2 regions of the Streptomyces sp. NPDC058619 genome follow, and region 1 is predicted to be linked to the other one. Evidence: predicted binding sites of a transcription regulator. Region 1 holds the regulator's gene; the other holds the start of a gene.

Region 1 (10,667 bases):
TCGCGCACGACGACGATCGGCTGACCGAACAGGGTGACCATCAGCGAGTCCCCGGAGTACGGGATCGCGGTGGCAAGGTCGATGAACTGCCATCCGGAACGGTAGGCAGAGGCCATTTCGCGGCGGAACCCGCGGTCGTCGGGGGTCATGCGTCCGACGACTTCCCACCCACACCCCAGCCACTGTCGGACTGCGCGCCGGTCGGCGCGCTGCCCCAGCCGCTGTCGTCCTTGGGCGACGACGGTCCCCAACCGCTGTCGGCCCGGACACTTCCCCAGCCGCTGTCGCTCTTGCCGGGTGTTCCCCAGCCGCTGTCATCACTGGTGACACCGGCCCCCCAGCCGCTGTCGGCGGGCGCGCTGCCCCAGCCGCTGTCCGCGAGCGAGATTCCACCGACAGCAGCAGCCGTAGAGAGAGCAATGGCAGCCACCGAGCGAAGCAATTTCTTGTACATGGTCGACGTTGTCCTCACTTGATGGATTCCTCTCCCCCGCATCTCAGACGATGACTGATCGAGCCACGCCATTGCCACCGTGGCGATGCATCATGTTCCTGTACATGCAGGACCCTGGGGGTGGGAGATTTGCCGATTATGCGCATGAACCAGACACATCCCCATGCGGTGACGGACCTGTGCGACGTGGGGGCAGAGCTGTACGCGAGCGCGCTCAGCTCCGGCCGAATCGCCCGCGAGGAGGTCGAGCAGGTGCCCTGCCTGCTGGAATTCGCGCTGCTGCACCCTGATCCGGACGACGACAACTGGCTCCGCCCGGTTCCACCGTCGGTCGCATTGGCGCAACGCCTCCACCCGCTGGAACGGGAGATCCTGCACCGCAGGCGCTCCTCCATCGAGCTCGCCGAAGCGTTTGAGCCATTCATGGCCATCAGCGCACTCACGCCGGCGCCCACGCACGCGATCACCGTGCTGGAGGGATTCAACAGGATCAACGCGGCGCTCAACGTCGCCACCGCCGAGTGCCAGGCGGAGATGCTCACCATCCAGCCGGGCGGCGGGCGTTCCGAGAACATACTCAACCAGGCGATCGAGCGCGACCAGCCGCTGATCCGGCGCGGCGTGAGCATGCGGACCCTGTACCAGCACACCGTCCGGCACAGCCGGGGCACCATGGCCTACGTCGACCGGATGGCCAGCGGCAAGGTCGAGATCCGGACACTCGAAGAGCTGGTCGAGCGGTTGATCATCTGCGACGAATCGGTCGCTTTCATACCGGCCAGCGACGACCAGCAGATCGCCCTGGAACTGCGCCACCCGGCCCTGGTGCGCTACCTGGTCCGCGTCTTCGAACAGCTGTGGCGGCGGGCCACCCCACTCAACGAACAGATCCCCTACGATCCGACGCCCTCGGGGATCTCCGGCGTGCAGCGCTCCATCGCCCAGCTCCTCGTCGAGGGACACGTGGACGAGGCCATCGCCCGCCGTCTCGGCATGAACGTCCGCACCTGCCGCGCGCACATCGCCAAGCTGGCCACCGCCCTGGGCAGCGGCAGCCGCGCCCAGCTGGGCTACCTGATCGCCCAGTCGGGCATCCTCGGCCGCGTCTCGGGCCCCGCCGGCCGCCCGCCGCTGTGACGCGTGCGGGGAAGACCCCGTCCGGAATCATCCCGGCGGGGAATTCCCGTACTGCCCGAGGAGCCCGGTGAACCGGCTGGGGAAGACCGTCGAAGCAGTGAAGAGACTGACCCGGAGGGGTCGCGAGGAGGCGCCGGCCGGGCCGGCCACGCCGACCGTGACGTTCGTGACGTTCGTCGTCCAGGCCGGGCCGGACACCCCGATCACCGTGCAGTTCGAGCCGCAAGGGACCGAGTTCGAGCTCGCGCCCGGTGACCACCTCGTCGTCCAGTGGCCCGTCCCCGCGAAGGGGCAGCTGCTCGGCGTGTCACGCACGAACCGGACCGGGTGACCCTCAGCGAACCCGCGGGCGGCACGGCCCGCATCTGGAACTCGCGCCGCAGGGAACTCGACGTCTTCGGCTACTGGAGACACGAGAAGGCCCCGCCCGGAGCGTTCCGGGCGGGGCCTTCTCGTACGAGCGGTGCGGACCGGGACCGGGGCCGGCGTCAGGCCAGGGGGCGCTTCGGGGCCGGGCGCCAGACGACCAGGGCGTTGCCCGGCTGCGGGGGCTGGTACGGGACCAGGTCGCGGCGGTACGAGGCGTGCACCTGGGCCTCGCGGGCCTGGAGCGTGGCCGCTGCGCCGTCCACCGCCGCGGAGAGCTCGGCCACGCGCTGCTGGAGCGCGGCGACCTGGTTCTCCAGCTCGATGATCCGCTTGATGCCCGCCAGGTTGATGCCCTCGTCCTGGGACAGCGCCTGCACCGTGCGGAGCAGTTCGATGTCGCGGGCCGAGTAGCGCCGGCCGCGGCCGGCCGTGCGGTCCGGGGAGACCAGGCCGAGGCGGTCGTACTGTCGCAGGGTCTGCGGATGCAGACCCGAGAGCTGGGCGGCCACCGAGATCACGTAGACCGGTGTCTCGTCGGTGAGTTGGTAGCCCCCACCCAATCGGGAGGACTGTCGTCGGCGGCCGTCCATGTCATGCTCCCTTCGCGGACTCGAACAGCGCGGAGCGCGGGTCCTCCGACCCGGTCGCCTCGCGGTACTTCTCCAGTGCCTCGCGCGCCTCGTCCGACAGCTCCGCGGGGACGGCCACCTCGACCGTCACCAGCAGGTCGCCGCGGGTGCCGTCCTTGCGGACCGCCCCCTTGCCGCGCGCCCGCATGGTGCGGCCGCCCGGCGTGCCCGGCGGCAGCTTCAGCGTCACCGGGGGGCCGTTCAGGGTCGGGACCTTGATGTCGGCGCCCAGGGCCGCCTCGGCGAAGGTCACCGGGACGGTCACCGTCAGGTTGTCGTCCTTGCGGCCGAACACCGGGTGCGCGTCGACGTGCACGACGACGTAGAGATCGCCGCCGGGGCCGCCGCGCTCGCCCGGCGCGCCCTTGCCCCGCAGCCGGATCCGCTGGCCGTCGGAGACGCCCGCAGGGATCCGCACCTGCATGGTGCGGGAGCTGCGGGCGCGCCCGCTGCCCTTGCAGATGTCGCAGGGGTGTTCCGCGATCAGGCCGCGGCCCTTGCAGTCCGCGCAGGGGTCGGTCAGGGAGAAACCGCCGCCGCTGCCCCGCGAGACCTGGCCGGTGCCGACGCAGGTCGGGCACACCCGGGGGGTGCCGTTCTTGTCGCCGGTGCCCGAACAGGCCTTGCAGGGTGCCTGCGAGGACATCCGGAGCGGGACCGTGGCCCCGTCCACCGCCTCCGTGAAGGAGAGGGTGACCTCCGACTCGATGTCCTGGCCCCGGCGCGGCTGGGTACGGGTGCCCGCACCGGCGCCGGCGCCGGCACCTCCGCGGTTGAACAGGCCGCCGAAGACGTCGCCCAGACCGCCGCCGAAGCCGCCCGGGGCGCCCTGCGGCTGCTGCCCGCCGAAGAGGTCGCCGAGGTCGAAGTTGAACGAGCCGCCGCCCCCGCCCGGACCCGGGCGGAAGCCGCCGTTGCCGAACAGGGAGCGGGCCTCGTCGTACTCCTTGCGCTTCTTCGGGTCGCCGAGGATGTCGTTCGCCTCGGAGATCTCCTTGAAGCGCTCCTCGGCCGAGGCGTCGCCCTTGTTGGCGTCCGGGTGGAACTCGCGGGCGAGCTTCCGGTACGCCTTCTTGATCTCGGCCTCGGTGGCGTCCTTCGGGACACCGAGGACCTTGTAGTAGTCCTTCTCGACGAAGTCCTTCGTGTTCATCCCCGGTGTCCCTCCTCCCGTGCCTCTACGTGTGGTGCATCAGCCCTTGTCGGGGGCATCCGCGTCCTTGTCCGACGGCGCTTCGCCCTCCGCGTCCGCGGAGTCGGAGCCCGCGGACTTCGGGGCCGCGCCCGGCTGGGGCTCGGCCACCGCGACCCGTGCGGGACGGATCGTACGCTCGCCGATCCGGTAGCCCGGCTGCAGGATCGCCACGCAGGTCGTCTCGGTGACGTCCGGCGCGTACGAGTGCATCAGGGCCTCGTGGATCGTCGGGTCGAAGGGCTCGCCCTCCTTGCCGAACTGCTGGAGGCCCATCTTGGCGGCGACGGTCTCCAGCGATTCGGCCACCGACTTGAAGCCGCCGACCAGCTCGCCATGCTCCCGCGCCCGGCCGACGTCGTCCAGGGTCGGGAGCAGTTCGCTCAGGAGGGACGCGACCGCGATCTCCTTGACGGTGATCCGGTCCCGGTCGACCCGGCGCCGGTAGTTCTGGTACTCGGCCTGGAGGCGCTGGAGGTCCGCGGTGCGCTCGGAGAGCGCCGTACGGGCCTGGTCCAGCTGCGCCAGCAGCGCCGTCTCCTGGCCGGCGGTCTGTGCGTCGTCCCCGGCCGGAGCCGGGGCCGCCTCCTCCTCCTTGGCGGAGTCGGCGGCCTTCGGCTCGTCGGGCGTGCCGTCGACGGGGACTTCGGGCTTCTCGTCGAACCCCGGGGTCTCCTCCGACATCAGGCAGCACCACCCTTCGGCTTCTCGTCGTCGACGATCTCGGCGTCGACGACGTCGTCGTCGGCCTTGGCCTGGCCCGCGTCACCGGCGGCGCCGGCCGCGCCCTGGGCGGCCTGCGCGTCGGCGTAGATCGCCTGGCCCAGCTTCTGGCTGACCGCGGCGAGCTTCTCCGTCGCGGTGCGGATCTCGACCGTGTCCTCGCCCTTGAGGGTCTCCTTGAGCTCGGAGACGGCCGTCTCGACCTCGGTCTTGACGTCGGCCGGGACCTTGTCCTCGTTGTCCTTGACGAACTTCTCCGTCTGGTAGACGAGCTGCTCGCCCTGGTTGCGGGACTCGGCGGCCTCCTTGCGGCGCAGGTCCTCGTCCGCGTACTGCTCCGCCTCCTGGCGCATGCGGTCGACCTCGTCCTTGCCGAGCGAAGAGCCGCCGGTGACGGTCATCTTCTGCTCCTTGCCCGTGCCGAGGTCCTTGGCCGTGACGTGCATGATGCCGTTCGCGTCGATGTCGAACGAGACCTCGATCTGCGGGACGCCACGCGGGGCCGGCGGCAGACCGGTCAGCTCGAACATGCCGAGCTTCTTGTTGTACGCCGCGATCTCGCGCTCGCCCTGGTAGACCTGGATCTGCACGGACGGCTGGTTGTCCTCGGCCGTCGTGAAGATCTCGGACCGCTTGGTCGGGATCGTGGTGTTGCGCTCGATGAGCTTGGTCATGATGCCGCCCTTGGTTTCGATACCGAGGGACAGCGGGGTCACGTCGAGGAGCAGGACGTCCTTGACCTCACCCTTGAGCACGCCCGCCTGGAGGGTCGCGCCGATGGCGACGACCTCGTCCGGGTTGACGCCCTTGTTGGCGTCCTGACCACCGGTGAGCTCCTTGACGAGCTCGGCGACGGCCGGCATGCGGGTGGAGCCGCCGACCAGGACCACGTGGTCGATCTCGGACAGCTGGATGCCGGCGTCCTTGATGACGTTGTGGAACGGGGTCTTGCAGCGGTCCAGGAGGTCCGAGGTGAGCTGCTGGAACTGGGCGCGCGTGAGCTTCTCGTCCAGGTGCAGCGGGCCCTCGGCGGAGGCCGTGATGTAGGGCAGGTTGATCGAGGTCTCCGTGGAGGAGGACAGCTCGATCTTCGCCTTCTCGGCGGCCTCGCGCAGGCGCTGGAGCGCCATCTTGTCCTTGGCCAGGTCGACGCCGTGGCCGTTCTGGAACTGCTTCACGAGGTAGTCGACGACGCGCTGGTCCCAGTCGTCGCCACCGAGGTGGTTGTCACCGTTGGTCGCCTTGACCTCGACGACGCCGTCGCCGATCTCGAGGAGCGACACGTCGAAGGTGCCGCCACCGAGGTCGAAGACGAGGATGGTCTGGTCGTCCTTGTCGAGTCCGTAGGCCAGGGCGGCGGCCGTCGGCTCGTTGACGATGCGCAGGACGTTCAGGCCCGCGATCTCGCCGGCTTCCTTCGTCGCCTGACGCTCGGAGTCGTTGAAGTAGGCCGGGACGGTGATGACCGCGTCCGTGACCTTCTCACCCAGGTAGGCCTCGGCGTCCCGCTTCAGCTTCTGCAGGATGAAGGCGCTCATCTGCTGCGGGTTGAAGTCCTTGCCATCCAGGTTGATCTTCCAGTCAGTGCCCATGTGGCGCTTGACGGAGCGGATGGTCCGGTCCACGTTCGTGACCGCCTGGCGCTTCGCGACCTCGCCGACGAGCACCTCGCCGTTCTTGGCGAAAGCGACGACGGACGGCGTGGTCCTGGCGCCCTCGGCGTTGGTGATGACGGTGGGCTCGCCGCCTTCCAGAACGCTGACGACGGAGTTAGTGGTGCCCAGGTCGATGCCGACCGCACGTGCCATTTCGATTCCTCCAGCTGACTTGAGTGGAACAGACTCAACCATGCACGATCCCCGCGCGTGCGTCAACAGAGCTGAGTCGAGCCGACTCAACCTTTAGGCCTTCCTTACGCGCAACCGCCGGCGTGGCCTGCGCCGCTCCGCCGGAGCTCGCGCCGCCGGGACACCCGGCATCAGCCCCAGCGTGCGCCGCAGGGGCTACCCGGCGCCTGCCGCAGCATGCGCGGCGGGGCGCGCGTCGCGGTGCGCGGCGTCCGCCGAAGCGTGCGCCGCCGGGGCCCGCGGAGAGCCGCCCGGGACGGCGTCCCACCCGAACGGCCCAGCCCGGACACCCGTCCGGCCCCCGCCCGCCGCGCGGCGCGCAGGGCACGCCGCCGCCGTACGGGACCGTTCCCGCATGCCTCTGACGCTCGCCACGCTCCCCCGCCCGCGGCCGGCCCGGCCGCCGGCGAAACGGGTGCTCGACCTCATCGGGGCCGCGATCCTGCTGGCCCTGTGCGCCGCGCCGCTCGCCCTGGCCACCGCCGTGCTCGCGACCGCGCACGGCCGGCGGGTCCTCGTACGGGAGCCCGCGGCGGGGCTCGCCGGCCGCCCGTTCCTGACGTACCGGCTGCGCACGGCCGGCGCGGGCCGGGCCGGAGCGGCGGTGGAGCGGTGCGCCCTCGACGGGCTCCCGCAGCTGCTCAACGTGTTCCGCGGCGAGATGTCGCTCGTCGGTCCGCGCCCCGAACCCGGTACGGATCGGCCCGACCGGCTTCTCGTTCGCCCCGGAATGACCGGATTATGGCAGGTGAGCGCGCGCTCCGACCTCCCCTGGGAGGAGATGGCCCTGCTCGACCGGCACTATGTGGAGAGCCACTGGCTGGGGATGGATCTCGCGATCCTCGCTCAGACCCCTCGCGCGGCCTACCGACAGAGGTATGCCTGAGCGACACAGATCACCGCACGCTCGCCTACATTGCGGCGCGGGGAATGGGTAACCTCAAGCCTTGACTCAATAAGTTACCGCTTAGTAAGTCCCCGCCCGAGGAGCCCTTCCATGCAACTCGCCGCGATCATCGTGTCGCTGGTCCTGACCGTGGTCGGCGTCGCGCTGCTCGCACGAGCCGTGGCGCAGATCTACCGGTTCGTGAAGATCGGCCAGCCCGTACCGGCGGGCAGCCGTACGGACGACCCGAAGGCACGAACGCTCACCCTGGCCCGGGAGTTCCTCGGCCACAGCCGGATGAACCGCTGGGGCATCGTCGGCTTCGCGCACTGGTTCGTCGCGATCGGCTTCCTGACGCTGCCGCCCACGCTGGCGCAGGCGTACGGCCAGCTCTTCCAGGCCGACTGGACGCTGCCGGTCATCGGCGGCTTCCTGCCGTTCGAGATGTACATCGAGTTCATCGGCCTGATGACGGTCGTGGGCATCGTCGTGCTGATCGCGATCCGGCTGCTGAACCTGCCGTCGCGCGCCGGCCGCAAGTCGCGCTTCACCGGCTCGAAGGCCTGGCAGGCGTACTTCGTCGAGTACATCATCCTGACGATCGGCCTGGCGATCCTGGCCCTGCGCGGCCTCGAGGGCGCGATCCACCACGTGGACTCGTACGACGCGGCGTACTTCGTGTCGTACCCGCTGGTGCTGGCCTTCGAGGGGCTCTCGCTCGGCACCCTGCAGAACGCCATCTACTTCACCGCGATGATCAAGATCGGCACGTCGCTGGTCTGGATGATCGTCGTCTCGCTCAACACCAACATGGGTGTCGCCTGGCACCGCTTCCTCGGCTTCCCGAACATCTGGTTCAAGCGGAACGCGGACGGCGCGGTCGCCCTCGGCGAGCTCAAGCCGATGACGAGCGGCGGCAAGGAGATCGACTTCGAGGACCCGGGCGAGGACGACGTCTTCGGCGTCTCCCAGGTCGAGCAGTTCTCCTGGAAGGGCATCCTCGACTTCTCCACCTGCACCGAGTGCGGCCGCTGCCAGTCGCAGTGCCCCGCCTGGAACACCGGAAAGCCGCTGTCCCCGAAGCTCCTGATCATGTCGCTGCGCGACCACGCGCACGCCAAGGCCCCGTACCTGCTCGCGGGCGGCGGCAAGGACATGGAGGGCAACGAGAAGGCCACGGCGGAGCAGCTGAAGGACGTCCCCGCGGCCGCCCTCGCCGAGGCCGAGCGCCCGCTGATCGGGACGGCCGAGGAGAACGGCGTCATCGACCCGGACGTGCTGTGGTCCTGCACGACCTGCGGCGCGTGCGTGGAGCAGTGCCCGGTCGACATCGAGCACATCGACCACATCGTCGACATGCGGCGCTACCAGGTGATGATCGAGAGCGCGTTCCCGTCGGAGGCGGGCACGATGCTCAAGAACCTGGAGAAGAAGGGCAACCCCTGGGGCCTGGCCAAGAAGCAGCGCGTCGAGTGGACCAAGGAGGTCGACTTCGAGGTCCCGATCATCGGGAAGGACGCGGAGGACCTCTCGGAGTTCGACTACCTGTACTGGGTCGGCTGCGCGGGCGCGCTGGAGGACCGGGCCAAGAAGACGACGAAGGCCTTCGCGGAGCTGCTGAACATCGCGGGCGTCAAGTTCGCCATCATGGGCGGCGACGAGAAGTGCACCGGCGACTCGCCGCGCCGCCTGGGCAACGAGCCGCTGTTCCAGCAGCTGGGCCAGGAGAACGTGGCCATGCTGAACATGGCGTTCGGTGAGGACGACGAAGACCCGTCGACGAAGAAGCCGAAGTCGGCGAAGCGGATCGTCTCGACCTGCCCGCACTGCTTCAACACCATCGCGAACGAGTACCCGCAGCTGGGCGGCGAGTACGAGGTCATCCACCACACGCAGCTGCTCCAGCACCTGATCGACGAGGGCCGGCTCACGCCGGTGACGCCGGTCGAGGGCCTGATCACGTACCACGACCCGTGCTACCTGGGCCGGCACAACAAGATCTACACGCCGCCGCGCGAGATCATGTCGTCCGTACCGGGCCTGCGCCAGCAGGAGATGCACCGCCACAAGGAGCGGGGCTTCTGCTGCGGCGCCGGTGGCGCGCGGATGTGGATGGAGGAGCGGATCGGCAAGCGCATCAACAACGAGCGCGTCGACGAGGCCCTGTCCCTCAACCCGGACATCGTCTCGACCGCCTGCCCGTTCTGCCTGGTGATGCTGACGGACTCGGTGAACGGCAAGAAGAACGACGGCCAGGCCAAGGAGTCCGTGCAGGTCGTGGACGTGGCGCAGCTGCTGCTGGAGTCGGTGAGGACCCCGGAGCCGGTGGCGGAGCCGGAGCCTGAGCCGGAGCCTGTGGTCGAGCCCGAGCCGGTGGTGGAACCGGCCGCGCCCGCGGCCGAGCCGACCCCCGCCGCGAAGCCGGCGCCGAAGGCGGAGGCGGCTGCGGAGGCGGCTGCGGAGCCGACGACGCCGGCTGCCGCACCGAAGGCGGAGCCTGAGGCGCCTGCAGCTGCGGCTACGACGGCTGCCGTCAAGGCCGCGCCGAAGGCGGAGCCTGCTGCGGAGCCGGCCCCGGTGCCCAAGGCGGAGCCGGTGGCCACCGAGGCCGCGCCGAAGGCGGAGCCCACCCCGGCTCCCGCCGAGGCCGAGCCGAAGGCCGAAGCGGCACCCGCCGCCGAGGCCGAGCCGAAGCCGGAGCCCGAGGCCAAGGAGCCCGACGCCGAGCCCGAGGCGGAAGGCAAGCCCCAGACGGCGGAGAGCGGCAAGTAACCGCCCGCAGCCGACCACCGCGACGGCCGGTCCCCCACCCGGGGGACCGGCCGTTCGGCGTTCCGCAGGTATAGCCATGTCACCCCACACCGGACATCGCGCGGGGGTGGGGACAACCCCCCGGGGTTCCCCTAGGGGATGTCACAGGTCAGCCGCAAAGGCCGCGTGTTCCGGCCGCCCGGCCACCGGGACCCGCGGGACCAGGTACGTTCGATCACGTGGCTGGATTCAGGATCGGACGCGGCCGGAGCAACAACCGCACCCCGCAACAACCCCCGCAGCAGCAGCCGTACGGTCAGCAGCAACCGCCGCCACCGTACGGCCAGCAGCCCTACCCCCCGCAGCAGCAGTGGCCCTCGCAGGCCCCGCGGGACCACGGCGAGCCCGAGTACTTCGACCCGTACGGTCAGCAGCCGCAGGGGCGGCCCCCGTACGGCCACGGAGCCCCCGGCTCGCCCGGCGCCCCCGCGCCCGGGCCGGCGTACGGGAACGACAACCCGGGGCACACCCGTGCGTTCTCCATCGGCGAGGACCCCTACGACCAGGGCGCGACCTACCAGGCGGGCGCGGCCGCGGCGGCGCCGTCCGGCCCGCGGCTGCCGTGGAAGCAGCTGCTCCGCGGCATCGTGACCCGCCCGGGGCAGACGTTCCTCCAGAT
Region 2 (10,667 bases), on a different contig from region 1:
GGTCTCGACGAGCAGGACGTGCGTGAACCGCGTGCGGCCGCCCGTGAGGGAGTACGGGCGGACGCGGGCGGGGCGGCGATCGGCGCCGCGTACGGGCAGGCCGGGTATCTGCAACAGGTCGGGGGCCGGGCTCCTCACGGGGACTTCTCCATCGACTGGCGCAGCTCGCTGCGGACTTCGGGGGTCAGGACGTGGCCGGCGCGGCCGACGAACAGGGCCATGTGGTAGGCGACGACGCTCATGTCACAGTCGGGCGTGGCGTGCACGCCCAGCAGGGAGCCGTCACTGATGGCCATGACGAAGACGGAGCCGTGCTCCATCGCCACCATGGTCTGTTTGACGGAGCCGCCGTCCATGAGGGCGGCGGCGCCGGTGGTGAGGCTGCCCAGGCCGGAGACGATGGTGGCCAGGTCGGCCGAGGCCCCGCGCGGGCCCTTGGGCCTGCCCTGCGGGGACTCCGTTCCTGGTTCGGAGGAGAGCAGCAGGAGCCCGTCCGAGGAGACGACGGCGACGGAGTTGACGCCGGGCACCTCCTCGACCAGGTCGGTCAGCAGCCACTGCAGGTTGCGGGCCTGGGTGCTCAGTCCGTACGTACTGGGCGCGGTCATGTGCGTGCCTCCTGTGCGGTGTCCCCCTGGTCGGTCTGACCCTGCCCCCGGTCCTGCGTGTGGTCCTGGTCCTGCGTGTGGTCCTGGTCGCCCGCGAGTTCGGCCGCGACGACGCGGCGTCCGTCCTGGGTGCCCTGGTAGAACCCGCCGAGCCGGCGGCGCAGCTCGTCGGCGTCGACCCGGCGCGGCGGCTCGGGCCGCGCCTCCTCGGTCCGGGCGCCGGCCACCGCGCGCGGGGTCCGCTTCGGCAGGCCCTTGTCGGTGACGGTCTCGGCGGGGTCGGCGGGGTGGCTGCCCTGGCGGGGCAGCCAGTTGCCCTCGGCGGCGGCGTGGGTGTGCGGGTCCGCCTCCGGCGCGGGGGCGGGCTCCGCCACCCGCTCCGGTACGGGGTCGGACACGGGCTCCGGGGCGGGCGCGGACTCCGGTACGGGCTCCGGCGCGGTGGGTTCCGGCGCGGTGGGTTCCGTGTCGGGGACGAGCCGGGCGAGGAGCTGCTCGGCGGGCTCGGGGCCGGCCGGAACGGTGAACACCTGGTCGGCCGGGGGCAGCTGCTCCGCCGGGCCGTCGGCGTCCGGGACCGCCCGGGCCGGCGGCTTCCCGGCGGGCTCGGCGTACGCGGCGTCGGCGGCGTACGCGGCCGGGGTCGGGGCCGGGGCCGGGGCCGGGGCCGGAACGGTGAAGGTCCCGTCGGCGTCCTGTGCCGGGGCGGTACCCGGCGCCTCCGCGGCGGCGGGCATCGCGGACAGCGGCAGTACGGCCGCGGTCGCCTCGGGCCGGGCGGCGGCCGGGAACGGCCCGTCCTCCGGCTCCGCGCCGGCCTCGTCGGCCTCCGGGGCCGGGTCGGTGAACGGGGCCGCGGTGGCGTCCGCGGACTCCGTCGCGTGGTCCACGTACCCGGCGCGGTCGGCGTGCTCGACGTGCCCGGCCTGGTCCACGCGGTCGGCGTGGTCGACGGCCCAGCCGGGCGTGCCGGGCTCCGCGGGTTCCGCCGAGGCGGCCGCCTGGGCCTCCTCGGCCGGGGCCTCGCCGCGCCGGCGGGTCGGCAGGGTGTTCTCGTTCGCCTCCGCGATCACACCCGGCAGGTGCAGCGCGGACGCTCCCGGCGTGCCCAGCGCGTGGACCGTCGAGGTGGGCGGGGTGGCGGGCAGCAGCGCGGCCGGTACGACCACCAGCGCCTCGGTGCCGCCGTGCCGGGGGGCCCGCAGTTCGGCGGTGACCCCGTGCCGCGCGGCCAGCCGCCCGGCCACGTACAGGCCGAGGCCGAGGCCGTGTTCCGCCTCCGGCTCCTCGTCGTACGCCTCGGGGGTGGACAGCCGGGAGTTCAGCGCCTCCAACCGGTCCGCGGTGATCCCGATGCCCTCGTCGACGACGGAGAGCACCGCGTCGCCGGACTCCAGCAGCCAGCCGGAGACCTTCACCTTGGCTTCCGGCGGCGAGAACGTGGTGGCGTTCTCCAGCAGTTCGGCGACCACGTGCGAGATGTCGTCGGCGGCGTGCCCGGCGACCTGGGTGAAGGAGGGCAGCGCCGCGAGGTCGACGCGCTCGTAGCGCTCGATCTCGCTGACGGCGGCCCGCATCACGTCGATCAGCGGCACCGGTGCCGCCTGGCCGTGTCCGTACTCCTGGCCCGCGAGGACCAGCAGGTTCTCGTTGTGGCGGCGCATCACGGTCGCCAGGTGGTCGAGCCTGAACAGGGTCGCCAGCCGGTCCGGGTCCTGCTCCTTGGACTCCAGCTCCTCGATGACCGCGAGCTGGCGTTCCACCAGGCCCAGGGTCCGCAGCGACAGGGAGACCGAGGTCGTCGACATGACGCGGCGGTGTTCCTCCAGGCCCGCCCGGAGCTTCGTCAGCTCCTCCTCCAGCACCTCGCGGCCGCCGGTCAGCGCCTCGTTGCGGCCGATCAGGCGGCGGCGGTCGGCGTCGAGCCCGGCGATCCGCGTGTGCAGGGAGACCGTCTGGTCCCGTACGGCGTTGAGGTGGCGGACGACCTCCGCGAACTCGTCGTTGCGGCCGGTGAACCGGACCGGCTCCACCGAGCCCTCCGCCGTCGCCAGCCGTTCCGCGCCGCGGCGCAGGACGGACAGCGGCCGGGTCAGCGAGCGCGCGATGGCGGTGGAGAAGCCGACGGTGAAGAGGAACAGCACGCCCAGCAGGGCGACCACGGTTTCCAGCCGGGTGACGTCGTCGTCGCGCAGGGAGGCGAGCGCGGTGGCCCGCTGGCCCGCGAGCGTCGACTCCACGGACCGCATGCGGTCGAGGCGGGAGGTGAGCGCGGAACCGACGGCGGCGCCGTCGGTCCTGCGGTCGGCCGGCGTCAGGGTGGGCCGGTCGGTGAGGCGCTTGAGGTAGTCGTCGGCCGTCTTGACCTCGGGGCCGGTGACGGTGGCGGCGAGCGTCTGGCGCACGTCGGGGCGGGCGGCTCGCGCGAAGTCTTCCAGGGCGGCCTGTTCCCGTACCCGGGCCCGCTGCGCGGCGGTGGTGAGCTCGTCCACGACCGCGGAGTTGGGGGACTGCTCGCCCTTCGGGACGGACAGTGCGGCCAGCAGCAGTCCGCGGGTGGCGGAGGCCTGCTCCACGGCCTGGCCGAGGGGGGCCATGGGCCGCGTGGTGGCGAGGGCGCCGACGGCTCGCGGCGGGGTGAGCTCGGTGAGCCGGTCGCCGGGGGCGAGGAGTTCGGCGATGAGGCCGGCGTACGCCTGGTGCGCGGCGAGGGCGCTGCCCTTGCCGTCGACGGCCTCGGTGCGGACGGCCCGGATCCGGCCGAGGGCGCGGGCGGTCTGCTCGTCGGCGTCGGCCTGGACCTCGGTGATCTGCCGGTCGGTGCGGGCGGTGCGTTCGTCCACGGGCGCCTTGGCGGAGCCGGGGCGGCCCTTGGCGGCGTATTCGACGACCGCGTCGCGCTCGTCGCCGAGGAGGTGCGCGAGGGTGAGGCTCTGCCGGGTCTGCTCCGCGAGGACGACCAGGTTCTGGGAGTCGTTGAGTTCTCTCGTGGCGGAGACGACGGCTGGCGCGCCGGCCACGAGGACGGTGAGGCCGGCGACGGCTACGCCTACGACCAGCCTGCGGCGCACGCGGACGCGGCGTCCTGCGGGTGCCGGGCCGTCGATGGCGGTGCCGTTCTTCCGAGACCGCTTCTTCTGCACCGGTGCTCGCAATCCTGTACGTGTGCTCTTGCTCGTCTACTCGTGTGGCCGAGGTAACGGCCGGTCAACAAGTAAACGCCCCCTGCCTCCTCGTACCGCCACAGACCTTCGCAGTGTGTTGGGGAGAGAGCCGCCCATCGCCCACCTGGCCACTCGAACGAGTGAACATCACGGATGAGTTGGCGACCAACTCGGGCACCCGGTGTCAGAGCGCTTCCGTGGGCAGGCGGTTGAAAGATCGACGGGGGCTTTGGCAGTATGCCCGCCCACAGCTCCGCCGCCGCCGCTCCCCCGGGCCGGCCGGGCCCGCGGCGGCACCCGGCGGGACCGCCGGACGGGCCCCGACATTGGTACGGACCTGTCTGCGCTCCCCGGGTCGCCGAGAGGCAGTATGTCCGTATGCGCATCGACCTCGCCTCGGCCCCCGGTGACCCGGAACGCCCCAATGAGGACTGGCTGTCGGCCGCGATCCCCGCCGCGGGCGGGGGCGTCCTGGTGGCCTTGGACGGGGTCACCCCGCCGCGGGACGGGGGCGGGTGCGTGCACGGGGTGCCGTGGTTCGCGTCGCGGCTCGGCGGCCGGTTGACCGAACTGTCCGGGTCGCGGCCGGACCTGCCGCTGGACCGGATCCTGGCGGAGGCCGTCCGCGCCACGGCCGGGGCCCACGGCGACGCCTGTGACCTTTCTCACGTACGGACGCCCCAGGCTACGGTGGTCGTCGTCCGGTGGGACGCGGCGTACGTGGAGCACCTGGTGCTCTCGGACTCCGTACTGCTCCTCCAGGCGCCCGACGGCGCGGTGACGGCGGTGCTCGACGACCGGCTGGACCGGGTGCCGCGGGAGCTGCTGCGGTCGGTGGCCGCGACGGACGCGCTGCGGAACACGGAGGGCGGCTTCTTCACCGCGGCCGCGGATCCGGCGGTGGCGGCCCGCGCGGTGACGGGGCGCACCCCGCGCGGTGAGGTCCGGGCGGTGGCCGCGCTGACGGACGGGGCGAGCCGGTGGACGGACACGTTCGGGGAGGGCGACTGGGCGCAGTGCCTGGCGGTCCTGCGGAAGGAGGGCGCGGAGGGCCTGATCGCCCGGGTCCGCGCCGTGGAGTCCGACCCGGCCCGCCCGCAGGCCCGCCACAAACGCCACGACGACGCCTCGGCGGCGTACGCGGAGCTGTAGCCGCGGGTCCGCCCCGGGGACCCCGCGCCTCGCACGCCGGCGGGGCTGGAGACGCGCCCGGGCGGGCCGGCGGCGAGTGAGCCGGAACGGGCGCCGGGGCGCTATTCGGCTCCGGCGTTCAACTGGTTCAGCAGGCGGGCCAGTTCCGCGACCTCGCCGCGGTCCCAGTCGGCGAGCTTGCGCATGTACTGCTCGCGGCGCGCGTCCCGCACCCGCAGGAAGCGTTCGCGGCCCTCGTCCGTGAGGCCGACCAGGAAGGCCCGCCCGTCGGCCGGATCCGGTTCGCGCGCCACCAGGCCCAGCACCTCCAGGGCCCGCAGCTGGCGGCTCATGGTGGCCTTGCCGACGCCGAAGTACGCGGCGAGCTCGGTGGCCCGCTGGCGGCCGGCGGCCTCCAGGCGGGTGAGGAGCCCGTACGCGGCGGGTTCCAGCTCCGGGTGGAGCTCGCGGGCCATCTCCCCGGAGGAGGCCCGGGCCCGCCGGAGGAAGACGGACAGTTCCCGCTCCAGGGCAAGGAACTCCTGGTCTTCGCTCCCGTGCACGTACCGCTCCTTCGGTGGTGGGTGGGCGCCCAGTATTTCGCAGCGGACACACCGGCGGCCCGGGGCCCCGCCGCAGCGGGACTCCGGGCCGTCCGGACGGCGGCCGGGCCGCCCCGGCGAAGCGGCCCTGGTCAGGCGAGCCGGGTCAGGCGGCCCGGGTCAGGCGGCCGCGGTCACGGGCGCCGCCGGCGCCGCCGCCCCCGCCCCGACCAGGGCGATCTCCAGGACCTGCCGTACGTCGGTCACCGGGTGCACCTCCAGCCCCTCCAGCACCTCCGCCGGGACGTCGTCCAGGTCTGCCTCGTTCCGCTTCGGGATGATCACCGTCGTCAGCCCGGCCCGGTGCGCGGCCAGCAGCTTCTGCTTGACCCCGCCGATCGGCAGCACCCGGCCGGTCAGCGAGACCTCGCCGGTCATCGCCACGTCCGTGCGCACCTGCCGTCCGGAGAGCAGCGAGGCGAGCGCCGCCGTCATGGTGATGCCCGCGCTCGGCCCGTCCTTGGGCACGGCGCCCGCCGGGAAGTGGATGTGCACGCCCCGGTCCTTCAGGTCGGCCACCGGCAGTTCCAGTTCCGCACCGTGCGAGCGCAGGAAGCTGAGCGCGATCTGCGCCGACTCCTTCATGACGTCGCCGAGCTGGCCGGTGAGCGTGAGCCCGGCGGCTCCCGTCTCCGGGTCGGCGAGTGAGGCCTCGACGAACAGCACGTCCCCGCCGGCGCCGGTGACCGCCAGGCCGGTGGCCACGCCGGGGACGGCGGTGCGCCGCTCGGCCGGGTCCTGGGCGGACTCCGGTACGTGGTGCGGGCGCCCGATCAGCCCGCGCAGATCGCCGGCGCCGATGCGCAGCGGCAGCTCGCGCTCCCCCAGCTCGTGCTGGGAGGCCACCTTGCGCAGCAGCCGGGCGAGGGACCGCTCCAGGGTGCGCACGCCCGCCTCGCGGGTGTACTCCCCGGCGAGCCTGCGCAGCGCGTCCTCCTCCAGGACCACCTCGTCGGCGGCGAGCCCGGCCCGCTCCAGCTGGCGCGGCAGGAGGTGGTCGCGGGCGATGACGACCTTCTCGTCCTCGGTGTACCCGTCGAGCCGTACGAGCTCCATCCGGTCGGCCAGGGCCTCCGGGATGGACTCCAGGACGTTGGCGGTGGCGAGGAAGACCACGTCGCTGAGGTCGAGCTCGACCTCCAGGTAGTGGTCGCGGAACGTGTGGTTCTGGGCGGGGTCCAGGACCTCCAGCAGGGCGGCCGCGGGGTCGCCGCGGAAGTCGGAGCCGACCTTGTCGATCTCGTCGAGGAGGACCACCGGGTTCATCGAGCCGGCCTCCTTGATGGCCCGTACGATCCGGCCCGGCAGGGCGCCGACGTAGGTGCGGCGGTGTCCGCGCACCTCGGCCTCGTCCCGTACGCCGCCGAGCGCCACCCGGACGAACTTGCGGCCCATGGCGTGCGCGACCGACTCCCCGAGGGAGGTCTTGCCGACGCCGGGCGGCCCGACCAGTGCGAGGACGGCGCCGCCGCGCCGGCCGCCGATGACACCCATGCCGCGCTCGCCGCGCCGCTTGCGGACGGCCAGGTACTCGGTGATGCGGTCCTTCACGTCGCCGAGCCCGGCGTGCTCGGCGTCGAGCACGGCCCGGGCGCCCCGGATGTCGTACCGGTCCTCGGTCCGCTCGTTCCAGGGCAGTTCGAGGACGGTGTCCAGCCAGGTGCGGATCCAGGAGCCCTCGGGGCTCTGGTCGCTGGCCCGCTCCAGCTTCTCGACCTCCTTGAGCGCGGCCTCGCGGACCTTCCCGGGAAGGTCCGCGGCCTCGACGCGGGCGCGGTAGTCGTCGGACTCGGCCCCGTCCTCCTCGCCGCTCAGCTCGCGCAGTTCCCTGCGGACGGCTTCCAGCTGGCGGCGGAGCAGGAACTCGCGCTGCTGCTTGTCGACCCCGTCCTGGACGTCCTTGGCGATGGATTCGGCGACATCCTGCTCGGCGAGGTGGCCGCTGAGCGCCTTGACGGCGATGCGGAGGCGGGCGACGGGGTCGGCCGTCTCCAGCAGCTCCACCTTCTGGGCCACCGTCAGGAAGGGCGAGTAGCCGGAGTTGTCGGCGAGGGCGGAGACGCCCTCGATCTGCTGGACCCGGTCCACGACCTGCCAGGCCCCGCGCTTCCTGAGCCAGCTGGTGGCGAGCGCCTTGTACTCCTTGACGAGCTCGGCGACGGCCCCGGGCAGCGGCTCGGGCACGTCCTCGTCGGCGCTCTCGCCCTCGACCCAGAGCGCGGCGCCGGGCCCGGTGGTGCCGGCCCCGATGCGGACGCGCCCGCGGCCGCGGATGAGTGCCCCCGGGTCGCCGTCGGAGAGCCGTCCCACCTGCTCGACGGTCCCGAGCACCCCGGTCGCGGCGTACGTCCCGTCGACCCGCGGCACGAGCAGCACCCGGGGCTTCCCGCTGCCGGCCGCGGCCTGGGCCGCTTCCACGGCTCCCCGCACCTCGGCGTCGGACAGGTCCAGCGGCACGACCATCCCTGGCAGCACGACCTCGTCGTCCAGCGGCAGTACGGGCAGGATGAGCGTTTCGGACGTCGAAGCCATGATCTTCCCTCCGGCAGTGAAGTTGAGCTATGCCGACTCAATGCACGTGAGCCTTGCAATGTTCCCCCCACCCCGTTCGCCCGGGGCGAACGGGGTGTCACCCGAGGTGACGGCCGGTGCCGGGCCGACCGGGGGAACCGGGGTGGTCAGGCCGTGGGGCGGGGGGCCAGGCCGTCGGCCTGGAGGCCCTGGAGGACCGCCGCGCCGAGGGTCTGGACGGCCGACATGGGCCGGACCATCACCGTCAACTCCTCGATCAGGCCCGCCCGGTCGAACTGGAACAGGTCCATGCCGTGGATCTCCTTGCCCTCGACCGTGGCCCGGAAGATCAGGATCTGCGACGGCGCCTCCTTGCCGTCGCAGCTCGTCTCGGCCGCGCCGTCGAGGCGGCCGACGTAGCGGAAGTCCTCGAGGGTGCGCAGCAGCACGCCGAGGAGGCCGAGCACCGCGGGCCGGCCTTCGAAGGGGGTGAACTTCACCGGGCTGTACAGGCGGACGTCCTCGGTGAACAGCTCCGTCAGCGCGGCGAGGTCGCGCGTCTCGACGGCTGCGCGGAAGCGTGCGGCGGTTTCCATGGACCCTCCAGATACTCAAAAACATGACTACTCTTGTTCATGAGTAGGATGCAGGTCCGGACGAGAGAGCGGAAGGGGGCGCCGCGGTGGCTTTGAGACACGCCGTGCTGGCGGCTCTGCTGGGTGGCGATTTCAGCGGGTACGAGCTGGCCAAGGAGTTCGGCCTCGGCGTCGCGAACTTCTGGCACGCCCAGCCCCAGCAGCTGTACGCCGAGCTGGCCAAGCTGGAGGCCGAGGGGATGGTCGTCGGCCGGCAGGTGGTCCAGGAGTCCCGGCCCAACAAGCGGCTGTTCCGCGTCACCGACACGGGCATCGCCGAGCTGGAGCGGTTCGCGGCGGCCCCCTCGAAGCCCTCGTTCATCCGGGACGACCTGCTGGTCAAGGTCCAGGCCGTCGACCGCCTCGGCACGGGGCCGGTGATCGGGCAGCTGGAGGCGCGCGCGGCCGCCGCCGAGGCCAAGATCGAGCTGCTCTCCAAGCTGCTGGTCCGCCTGCGCGGCAACGCGGACGAGGAGGAGTTCCTGCGCCACGGCCGGCCGATCGGCCCGTACCTCACCTGCCGGCGCGGCCTGGCCTTCGAGGAGGAGCACCGGGACTGGTGCCGGAGCACCGCCGCGGTCCTGCGGGAGAGGCAGGTGCCCCGTGCCGAGCACTGAATACCCCGGGTACGGGCGCTACGTGGCCCTCGGCGACAGCCAGACCGAGGGGGTCGGCGACGGCGACGACGCCGCCGGCCTGCGCGGCTGGGCCGACCGGCTCGCGGAGCACCTCGCCGCCGCCGACCCCGGGCTCCGGTACGCGAACCTCGCCGTGCGCGGCCGCCTCGCCCGGCAGGTCCGCGCCGAACAGCTGGCGCCCGCCCTGGCCCTGCGGCCCGATCTGGCCACCGTCGTCGCCGGGTTCAACGACCTGCTCCGGCCCCGGTTCGACCCGGCGGAGGTGGCCGGGGAGCTGGAGGCGGTGTTCGCCGCGCTCACGGCCTCCGGGGCCCGCGTGGCCACCCTCGCCTTCCCCGACATCGGCCGGATCGCCCCCATGGCCCGCCCCCTCGCGCCCCGCGTGGCCGACCTCAACGCCCGCGTCCGCGCCGCGGCGGCCCGGCACGGGGTGACGGTCGTCGAGACCGGCGGGCACGCCGTCAGCACCGACCCGCGGCTGTGGACGGCCGACCGGCTGCACGCCGGTCCCCAGGGCCACGAGCGGATCGCCGCAGCCGCCGCGCACGCGTTGGGCGTACCCGGCAGCAGCGACGCCTGGACGCACCCGCTGCCGGTCCGCCCGCTCCCCGGGGCGCCGGCGGCCGTGGCGGCCGAACTGCGCTGGGCGGCCGGGTTCCTGGGCCCCTGGGCCGTCCGCCGCCTGCGCGGCCGCTCCAGCGGAGACGGCCGGTCGGCGAAGCGCCCGCTGCTCCTGCCCGTGGTCCCGCCGGGGACCGGCCGGGAGGTGTGACACCCCCGGACCGGATGGTCAAGGGGTGTGGATGCGGACGTCGCCCGAGGTGGTCTTCGCCGCGAGGCCGGCGGTGGCCGAGGGGTCGTCGGGAACGGTGACGTCTCGGTCGCCCGAGGTGGTGGACACGGCGACCCGGTAGGGACCGGCGGGGACCGTGAGGGCGACGTTGCCCGAGGTGCTCTCGGCGCTGACCGAGCCCGGGGCCCGGGTGTAGTCCAGGCGGGCGTCACCGGAGACCGAGCGGACCTCGGCGCTCGGCCCGGCCAGCCCGGTGGCGGTGATGTCGCCCGAGGACGTACGGACCTTCAGCGGGCCGGTGATCGCGTCGGCCCGCACGTCGCCCGAGTCGGACTCCACGTCGGCGGCGGCCACGCCCGTCACGGTGACGCGGCCGCTGTCGCCCTCGACCGTGACCGCGGCCGAGGCCGGCACTTCCAGGCGGTAGTCGACCGAGCAGTCGCGTGAGCAGCCGGAGGTGAAGGTCAGGACGCCGCCAGTCACCCGCTGGCCGACCTCCGGGGCGGTGGCCCCGCGGTAGTGGACGGTGCGCCGCACGGCGACCCCCGGCCCCGTCCCGGTGGTGACCTCGACCGACCCGGACCG

The links. Region 1 encodes HspR, which represses chaperone genes until heat shock. Its sites were predicted from a motif close to TTGAGNNNNNNNNNCTCAA; they were not measured.
Region 2: a site for HspR is predicted at 8,060-8,078, ahead of lon (endopeptidase La). Genes of this name have one in related genera too.

What each region holds. Positions count from the first base shown of each region.
Region 1 covers NZ_JBHXQN010000012.1:123,442-134,108, forward strand. Annotated here, with positions in the region: gene ACFWTC_RS14840 ((2Fe-2S)-binding protein) at 1-149, opposite strand, end outside; gene ACFWTC_RS14845 (5'-nucleotidase) at 146-454, opposite strand; gene ACFWTC_RS14850 (helix-turn-helix transcriptional regulator) at 599-1,591, shown strand; gene ACFWTC_RS14855 (hypothetical protein) at 1,689-1,922, shown strand; gene ACFWTC_RS14860 (heat shock protein transcriptional repressor HspR) at 2,080-2,550, opposite strand; gene dnaJ (molecular chaperone DnaJ) at 2,552-3,742, opposite strand; gene grpE (nucleotide exchange factor GrpE) at 3,782-4,465, opposite strand; gene dnaK (molecular chaperone DnaK) at 4,465-6,312, opposite strand; gene ACFWTC_RS14880 (sugar transferase) at 6,707-7,237, shown strand; gene ACFWTC_RS14885 (heterodisulfide reductase-related iron-sulfur binding cluster) at 7,349-10,009, shown strand; gene ACFWTC_RS14890 (Yip1 family protein) at 10,228-10,667, shown strand, end outside.
Region 2 covers NZ_JBHXQN010000013.1:59,508-70,174, reverse strand. Annotated here, with positions in the region: gene ACFWTC_RS15520 (DUF742 domain-containing protein) at 1-138, opposite strand, end outside; gene ACFWTC_RS15515 (roadblock/LC7 domain-containing protein) at 135-608, opposite strand; gene ACFWTC_RS15510 (nitrate- and nitrite sensing domain-containing protein) at 605-3,751, opposite strand; gene ACFWTC_RS15505 (hypothetical protein) at 4,151-4,924, shown strand; gene ACFWTC_RS15500 (MarR family winged helix-turn-helix transcriptional regulator) at 5,026-5,466, opposite strand; gene lon (endopeptidase La) at 5,626-8,037, opposite strand; gene ACFWTC_RS15490 (nuclear transport factor 2 family protein) at 8,184-8,612, opposite strand; gene ACFWTC_RS15485 (PadR family transcriptional regulator) at 8,699-9,268, shown strand; gene ACFWTC_RS15480 (SGNH/GDSL hydrolase family protein) at 9,255-10,061, shown strand; gene ACFWTC_RS15475 (DUF4097 domain-containing protein) at 10,080-10,667, opposite strand, start outside.